DNA from 2 places in the Streptomyces sp. NPDC026377 genome. Region 1 is predicted to be linked to the other one. Evidence: predicted binding sites of a transcription regulator. Region 1 holds the regulator's gene; the other holds the start of a gene.
The links. The regulator HrcA, encoded in region 1, represses chaperone genes, less so after heat shock. The targets are predictions, from matches to a motif close to TTNGCACTCNGNNNNNCNGAGTGCNAA.

Region 1 (4,196 bases):
CGGCGGGTGGGTGGCGGCCGCTCGCGCAGTTCCCCGCGCCCCTTCGGGCCTTGGATTTTGGCTGCGGGCCGGTGGTGGGCTGGCCGCGCAGTTCCCCGCGCCCCTGGGATGCGCCCCTTCGGGGCGCCCAGGGGATTGCCGCGCAGCGGCATCTTCAGGGGCGCGGGGAACTGCGCGAGCAACCCAGCACGGTCCGCAGGCGAATCCCCGGCCCGAAAGGGGCGCGGGGAACTGCGCGAGCGGCCCCCGCCGGGGCGCGGGCCGGCACTGCGGAACAGGGCTCGGGGCGGAGCCCTGCCCCCGGAGGGTTTAGGGGAGGGGCGGGGTGGGGGACGTCACGAAGTCGATCAGTTCCTCCACCCGCCCCAGCAACTCCGGCTCCAGATCCCGATAACTCCGCACCCCGGAGAGAATCCGCTGCCACGCCGCCCCGGTGTTCCCCGGCCACCCCAGCGCCCGGCACACCCCCGTCTTCCAGTCCTCCCCCCGCGGCACCACCGGCCACCCCGCGATCCCCACGGCCGCCGGCTTCACCGCCTCCCACACGTCGATGTAGGGGTGCCCGGCCACCAGCACGTGCTCGCCCGTGACCGCCGAGGCGATCCGGGACTCCTTGGAGCCGGGGACCAGGTGGTCGACCAGGACGCCGAGGCGCGCGTCGGGGCCGGGTGCGAAGTCCGCGACGATCGCGGGCAGGTCGTCGATACCCGACAGGTACTCGACGACGACCCCCTCGATGCGCAGGTCGTCCCCCCACACCTTCTCCACCAGCTCCGCGTCGTGGCGCCCCTCGACGTAGATGCGCCCCGCGCGCGCCACCCGCGCCCGCGCCCCCGGCACCGCCACGGAGCCCGAGGCGGTGCGCGCCGGGCGCGAGGGCGTGGGCGCCGGCGGGCGTACCAGCGTGACCACCTTGCCCTCCAGCAGGAACCCCCGGGCCGCCAGCGGGAACACCCGCTGCTTGCCGAAGCGGTCCTCCAGGGTCACCGTCCCCGCCTCGCAGCGGAGCACCGCCCCGCAGAACCCGGTCGTCACCTCCTCGACGACCAGGTCGAGCTCGGCGGGCACCTCGGGAGCCGGGGTCCCCTTCTTCCAGGGCGGAGTCAGGTCCGGGCTGTAGCTGCGCATTCCGATGAGAATACGGGTGGATCATGTGCCCATATGGGTGTACGCCGTTATGACACGCCGAATTCCTCGGCGAGCCCGACCCGCTGCGCCCGGACGAACGCCGCGTCCACCACCGCCCCGTGCCCCGGCACGTACACCGCGTCCTCGCCGCCCAGGGCGAGCAGCCGGTCGAGGGCGGCGGGCCAGCGGGTGCGGACCGCGTCCGGCCCGGCCTGCGGCTCGCCGGACTCCTCGACCAGGTCACCGCAGAAGACGATCTCGGGCGAGCCGGGCACGCCCGGCGAGGCGGGGACCAGCAGGGCCAGGTCGTGGCCGGTGTGGCCGGGGCCCACGTTGGCCAGCAGCACCTGCCGCCCGCCCAGCTCCAGCGTCCACTCGCCCGTCACGAAGTTGTGTGGGCGCACCAGCAGGTCAGCCGCCTCGGCGGCCTGCGCGGGCGGGACCCCGTGGGTGACGGCGTCGGTCCGCAGGGCGTCCCCGTCCAGGACCCGGTCGATCCCGACCGCGCCGTACACCTGGGCCCCCGAGAACGCGGCCGTGCCCAGCACATGGTCGAAGTGCGGATGGCTCAGTGCGATATGCGTCACCCGGCGCCCGAGCAGCGCCTGCGCCTGGGCGCGCAGCTCGGCGCCCTCGCGCAGGGTCGAGCCCGTGTCGTACAGCAGGACGGCGTCCTCGCCCGCGACCAGGCCCACCGTCGCGTCCCACCCCGGCAGCCTGCGGCGGCCCACGCCGTCGCCCAGCCGCTCCCAGCCGAACTCTTCCCAGGGGACGTCCATGACACGACGCTATCCCGGGCGGCCGGGGCGGGGCGTTCGAGCGCGCCGCGAGCGTCACGGGCGGCCGCCCTTGCTAGGGGTGTACCGGTCGGCCGTACACTGGCCGGGGATCGCTGGCACTCGAACGCGCAGAGTGCCAGGGCCGAGCGGCCAGGGACGACAGCTGGAGGTGTGCGCGGTGCTCAGTGAACGCAGACTCGAAGTCCTGCGCGCGATCGTCCAGGACTACGTCGGGACCGAGGAGCCGGTGGGCTCGAAGGCCCTGACCGAGCGGCACAAGCTGGGCGTCTCGCCGGCGACCGTGCGCAACGACATGGCCGTGCTGGAGGAGGAGGGCTTCATCGCCCAGCCCCACACCAGCGCGGGCCGTATCCCCACGGACAAGGGCTACCGGCTCTTCGTCGACCGCCTCGCGGGCGTCAAGCCGCTGTCGTCGCCGGAGCGGCGAGCCATCCAGAACTTCCTGGACGGCGCCGTCGACCTCGACGACGTGGTGGCGCGCACGGTCCGGCTGCTCGCGCAGCTGACCCGGCAGGTCGCCGTGGTGCAGTACCCGTCGCTGACACGGTCCACCGTGCGGCACGTGGAGCTGCTGTCGCTGGCCCCGGCCCGGCTGATGCTGGTGCTCATCACGGACACCGGACGGGTCGAGCAGCGGATGGTCGACTGTCCGGCGCCGTTCGGCGAGACCTCGCTGGCGGATCTGCGGGCCCGGCTCAACAGCCGGGTGGTGGGGCGCCGCTTCGCGGACGTCCCGCAGCTGGTGCAGGATCTCCCCGAATCCTTCGAGCCGGAGGACCGAGGAACCGTTTCGACGGTGCTCGCCACCCTGCTCGAAACCCTGGTGGAGGAGACCGAGGAACGGCTGATGATCGGCGGCACCGCCAATCTCACCCGCTTCGGACACGACTTCCCCCTGACCATTCGGCCGGTGCTGGAGGCGCTGGAGGAGCAGGTCGTGCTCCTCAAGCTGCTCGGCGAGGCCAAAGAATCGGGCATGACCGTACGAATCGGGCATGAGAACGCCCACGAAGGGCTGAACTCCACGTCCGTCGTCTCGGTCGGCTACGGTTCGGGCGGCGAAGCCGTCGCGAAACTCGGCGTGGTCGGACCGACCCGCATGGATTACCCCGGAACGATGGGAGCGGTACGCGCAGTGGCACGTTACGTCGGACAGATCCTGGCGGAGTCGTAAGTGGCCACGGACTACTACGCCGTACTGGGCGTACGCCGCGACGCATCGCAGGACGAGATCAAGAAGGCGTTCCGGCGCCTGGCGCGTGAACTCCACCCGGACGTGAATCCGGACCCGAAGACGCAGGAGCGCTTCAAGGAGATCAACGCCGCCTACGAGGTCCTCTCGGACCCGCAGAAGAAGCAGGTCTACGACCTCGGAGGCGACCCCCTGTCGTCCTCCGGCGGTGGTGGCGCCGGTGGCTTCGGCGCGGGCGGCTTCGGGAACTTCTCGGACATCATGGACGCGTTCTTCGGCAACGCGGCGCAGCGCGGCCCCCGTTCGCGCACCCGTCGCGGCCAGGACGCCATGATCCGGCTGGAGATCGACCTCAACGAGGCGGCCTTCGGTACGACCAAGGAGATCCAGGTCGACACGGCGGTCGTCTGTACGACCTGCTCCGGCGAGGGCGCCGCTCCCGGCACCTCGGCGCAGACGTGTGACATGTGCCGCGGCCGCGGCGAGGTCTCCCAGGTCACCCGCTCCTTCCTCGGCCAGGTCATGACCTCCCGCCCCTGCCCCCAGTGCCAGGGCTTCGGGACCGTCGTGCCCACGCCGTGCCCGGAGTGCGCCGGCGACGGCCGCATCCGCTCGCGCCGCACGCTCACGGTCAAGATCCCGGCCGGTGTCGACAACGGCACCCGGATCCAGCTCGCGGGCGAGGGCGAGGTCGGCCCCGGCGGCGGCCCCGCCGGTGATCTGTACGTGGAGATCCACGAGCTCAACCACGACGTCTTCCAGCGCCGCGGCGACGATCTGCACTGCACGGTGACGATCCCCATGACGGCGGCGTCGCTCGGCACCAAGGTGCCGCTGCAGACGCTGGACGGCATGGAGGAGGTGGACATCCGCCCGGGCACCCAGTCGGGCCAGTCCATCCCGCTGCACGCGCGCGGTGTGACGCATCTGCGCGGCGGCGGCCGGGGCGACCTGATCGTCCACGTCGAGGTCACCACGCCGACCAAGCTGGACCCGCAGCAGGAGGATCTGCTGCGCCAGCTCGCGAAGCTGCGCGGCGAGGAGCGCCCCACGGGCCAGTTCCAGCCCGGCCAGCA
Region 2 (4,196 bases), on a different contig from region 1:
GTAACCCTCCAGGCCGGCGTTCTCGGCGATCCAGCGCAGCGGCTCGACGGCGGCGCGGCGGACGACCGCGACACCGGTGGCCTCGTCGCCGGTCTTGTCGAGGTTGCCCTCCAGGACCTTGACGGCGTGGACGAGCGCGGAGCCACCACCGGAGACGATGCCCTCCTCGACCGCGGCGCGGGTCGCGGAGATGGCGTCCTCCAGACGGTGCTTCTTCTCCTTCAGCTCCACCTCGGTGGCGGCGCCGACCTTGATCACGCACACGCCGCCGGCGAGCTTCGCGAGGCGCTCCTGGAGCTTCTCGCGGTCCCAGTCGGAGTCCGTGGACTCGATCTCGGCCTTGATCTGCGCGACGCGGCCGACCACGTCCTCGCTGTTGCCGCCGCCGTCGACGATCGTGGTGTCGTCCTTGGTGACGGTCACACGGCGGGCGGAGCCCAGCACGTCGAGACCGGCCTGGTCGAGCTTGAGGCCGACCTCCTCGGCGATGACGGTGGCACCGGTGAGGGTGGCCATGTCCTGGAGCATCGCCTTGCGGCGGTCGCCGAAGCCCGGGGCCTTGACGGCCACGGCGTTGAACGTGCCGCGGATCTTGTTGACGACCAGGGTGGAGAGGGCCTCGCCCTCGACGTCCTCGGCGATGATCAGGAGCGGCTTGGAGGAGCCGGCCTGGATGACCTTCTCCAGGAGCGGCAGGAGGTCCTGGATCGAGGAGATCTTGCCCTGGTTGATCAGGATGTACGGGTCGTCGAGGACGGCCTCCATACGCTCCTGGTCGGAGACCATGTACGGCGAGAGGTAGCCCTTGTCGAAGGCCATGCCCTCGGTGAACTCCAGCTCCAGGCCGAAGGTGTTGGACTCCTCGACGGTGATGACACCGTCCTTGCCGACCTTGTCCATCGCCTCGGCGATGAGCTCGCCGACCTGCTGGTCCTGCGCGGAGAGCGCGGCCACGGCGGCGATGTCCGACTTGTCGTCGATCGGACGCGCGGTGGCGAGCAGCTCCTGCGAGACCGCCTTGACGGCCGCGTCGATGCCCTTCTTCAGGGCGGCGGGGGAGGCGCCGGCGGCGACGTTGCGCAGACCCTCGCGGACCAGCGCCTGGGCCAGCACGGTGGCGGTGGTGGTGCCGTCACCCGCGATGTCGTTGGTCTTGGTCGCCACCTCCTTCACGAGCTGGGCGCCCAGGTTCTCGTACGGGTCGTCGAGCTCGACCTCGCGGGCGATGGTGACACCGTCGTTGGTGATGGTGGGGGCGCCGAACTTCTTGTCGATGACGACGTTGCGGCCCTTGGGGCCGATCGTCACCTTCACCGTGTCGGCAAGCTTGTTGACGCCGCGCTCAAGGGCGCGACGGGCGTCCTCGTCGAACTTCAGGATCTTCGCCATGGGAGCGGTTCAGCCCTCTCGGAAACTTGGTGATACGAAAACTGCGCCCCTCGCCGCCCGGCTGTCAGCAGGGTGGCCAGGGGCGCAGCTCAGAAGCATTCGCTTCGAGGTGAATTACTTCTCGATGATCGCGAGCACGTCGCGAGCCGAGAGCACGAGGTACTCGTCACCGTTGTACTTCACCTCGGTGCCGCCGTACTTGCTGTAGAGCACGACGTCACCGACGGCGACGTCGAGTTCGACGCGCTTGCCGTCCTCGATCCGGCCCGGGCCCACGGCCAGGACGACGCCCTCCTGGGGCTTCTCCTTGGCGGTGTCCGGAATGACCAGGCCGGAGGCCGTGGTCTGCTCGGCGTCGAGCGGCTGGACCACAATGCGGTCCTCGAGCGGCTTGATGGCAACCTTGGAGCTGGCGGTCGTCACGATCCGACCTCCCCCTTCGGAGATCTCACGGGGTTAACTGTCTGAGGTGGCGACCAGGTGGATCCGTCGTCGCGGGTGCCGGACCTGCCCGTCGCTGTGTTGGCACTCTCCGGTGGGGAGTGCCAGAGCCGAGACTAGGACGGCGGTTAGCACTCGGTCAAGCGGAGTGCCAAGCGGAGGGGTCCGATTTGGGCTCGCGTAGGCCGTGCGGGGGTGCCGTAGCCCCCTGCATGCGGGTCCGTGAAGGCGTGTCGCGCAGTTCCCCGCGCCCCTGGCGGGTCGGGGCCGGCACAACCGTTTTCGGAGGGGGGCCCTGGGAGGGTGGGGCGAGGGCGGGCTGGGTGCGTTCCGCGTTGGGGTGGACGTGCCAGGGGGTGGGGGGACGGGCGCCGGGGCGGGGGAAGCCTCGGCGGGCGTCGGCCACTTTTGTCGCGGCCATGCGGCCGAGCCGTTCGATCGGGGCGGAGGGGCGCTCACAGCCCGCCGCCAGCAGCGCCACCGCCAGCGCACCGGCCGCCAGCAGACCGGCCAGCGGACCGCCCGACGGCCGGTGCGCGCGGGTCATACGTAGTCCTCCAGCCTGGCCACCGCGTACCCCTTGTCGGTGATGACCTTCATGACCCGCCGGATCATGTCGGGCATCGTGCCCTTCCAGTCCTCGCGCCCCCGGAAATGCGTGAGCACGATGTCGCCGGGGTGCAGGTCGCGGTCCCACTCGCGCCACTCCATGCGGTCGGGGAACGCCTCCGCCGCCCACAGCGGCACCGCCTTGATCCCGCAGGACTGGGCCGCGCGCAGAGTGTCCTCGTTGTAGTTGCCGTACGGCGGCCGGAAGAGCCGGGGCCGCTTGCCCGCCCACTTGCCGATCTTGTCCTGCTGGTCGCAGATCTCGTGCCGCTGCTCCTCGTAGGAGAGCCCGGGCAGATAGCGGTGGTTGAGCGTGTGGTTGTTGAGCGTGACGCCGAGGTTCTGCATCCGCTTGAAGTACGGGTAGTCGGTGCGGACGAGGTAGTCGCTGAGGAAGGCGCTGTAGGGGATGCGCAGCTCCCGCATCATCCTCAGCAGCTGGGGATCCTTCTCGGCTCCGTCGTCGATGGTCAGGAAGACGATCCGGTCCTTGGTGGGGACGGTGGTGAAGACGGGCGGCAGCGAGTCGCCGCCCTCCGTCTCGAAGCCGGGCCGGTTGCCGATCTCCGGCTTGACCGCGGGCGGGGCGGGCGCGGCCAACGGCACCTTGGCGAGCTTCCACCTCTTCGCGGCGGCCACCCGGGCGGCCTGCGCCTCCTTGAGGCGGCCGGAGTAACCGGCGAGGGCGCGGGCGACGTCGCTGTCGTACGCCTGCGGCCCGGGGGCGGCGGCCCCGCCGCCGCGTCCGCCCGTGCGGGGGTCCCCGGCGGCGCACCCGGAGGCGAGCGCGGCGACGACGAGCCCGGTGAGCACCAGGAGGGGGGCTTTCGTCAGGCCGCGCCCATTTTCTTCCTTTTGTCGTACAAGCTGCATGCCGCCGCATCCTGTCAGTGCGGGGCGGTCTACCGCAGGCGACACCCGACACCGGGCGTGCGCCGTCCCCCGCCTGGCCCACAATGGGGCGGGTGAACGACCTCGACACCTTCCGCGCCCTGCTCACCCCCGAGGGCACGGGCCTGCTGGACTCGCTGCGCGACCACGACCCGGCCCAGGAGCTGGCGGTGGCGACCCGGCTGCGCCGCGACCACGCCCCGGAGCTGGTCTCGGCGGCCCTGGCCCAGGCGCGGCTGCGGCAGCGCGCGGTCGCGAAGTTCGGCGCGGACGACGCGTACCGGATGTTCTTCACGCCCAACGGCGTGGAGCAGTCGACGCGCGCCTCGGTGGCCGCCTACCGCGCCCGCGTCTTCGCCGCCCAGGGCGTACGGAACGTGGCCGACCTGTGCTGCGGCATCGGCGGGGACGCCCTGGCGCTGGCCCGGGCGGGGATCTCCGTCCTCGCGGTGGACCGCGACGAGCTGACGGCCGAGGTCGCCCGCGCCAACGCGGCGGCGCTGGGCCTCGCCGAGCTGATCGAGGTGCGGTGCGCGGATGTGACCGACGTGGACACCTCGGGGTGGGACGCGGTGTTCGTGGACCCGGCACGGCGGGGCGGGCGCGGGCGCATCTTCGACCCGGAGGCGTACTCGCCGCCGCTGTCCTGGGCGGTCGGCGCCGCCCTGAAGGCCCCGCTCGCCGCCCTGAAGATCGCGCCCGGCATCCCGCACGAGGCGGTCCCGCCCGGGGCCGAGGCGGAGTGGATCTCGGACGGGGGCGATGTGAAGGAGGCCGTGCTCTGGTTCGGCGGCGCGCACGCCCCCCGGCACGCCCGCACGCCGGGCGCGGTCCGCGCCACCCTCCTGCCCGCCGAGGCCACGCTC

Region 2: the regulator HrcA is predicted to act here: its motif matches at 1,959-1,985, upstream of groES (co-chaperone GroES).

Annotation. Positions count from the first base shown of each region.
Region 1 is NZ_JBVHPV010000005.1:29,444-33,639, reverse strand. It holds gene ACZ4MU_RS12775 (DUF3097 domain-containing protein) at 310-1,128, opposite strand; gene ACZ4MU_RS12770 (MBL fold metallo-hydrolase) at 1,176-1,907, opposite strand; gene hrcA (heat-inducible transcriptional repressor HrcA) at 2,086-3,102, shown strand; gene dnaJ (molecular chaperone DnaJ) at 3,103-4,196, shown strand, end outside.
Region 2 is NZ_JBVHPV010000011.1:98,085-102,280, reverse strand. It holds gene groL (chaperonin GroEL) at 1-1,389, opposite strand, end outside; gene groES (co-chaperone GroES) at 1,504-1,812, opposite strand; gene ACZ4MU_RS22925 (polysaccharide deacetylase family protein) at 2,374-3,312, opposite strand; gene ACZ4MU_RS22920 (class I SAM-dependent methyltransferase) at 3,396-4,196, shown strand, end outside.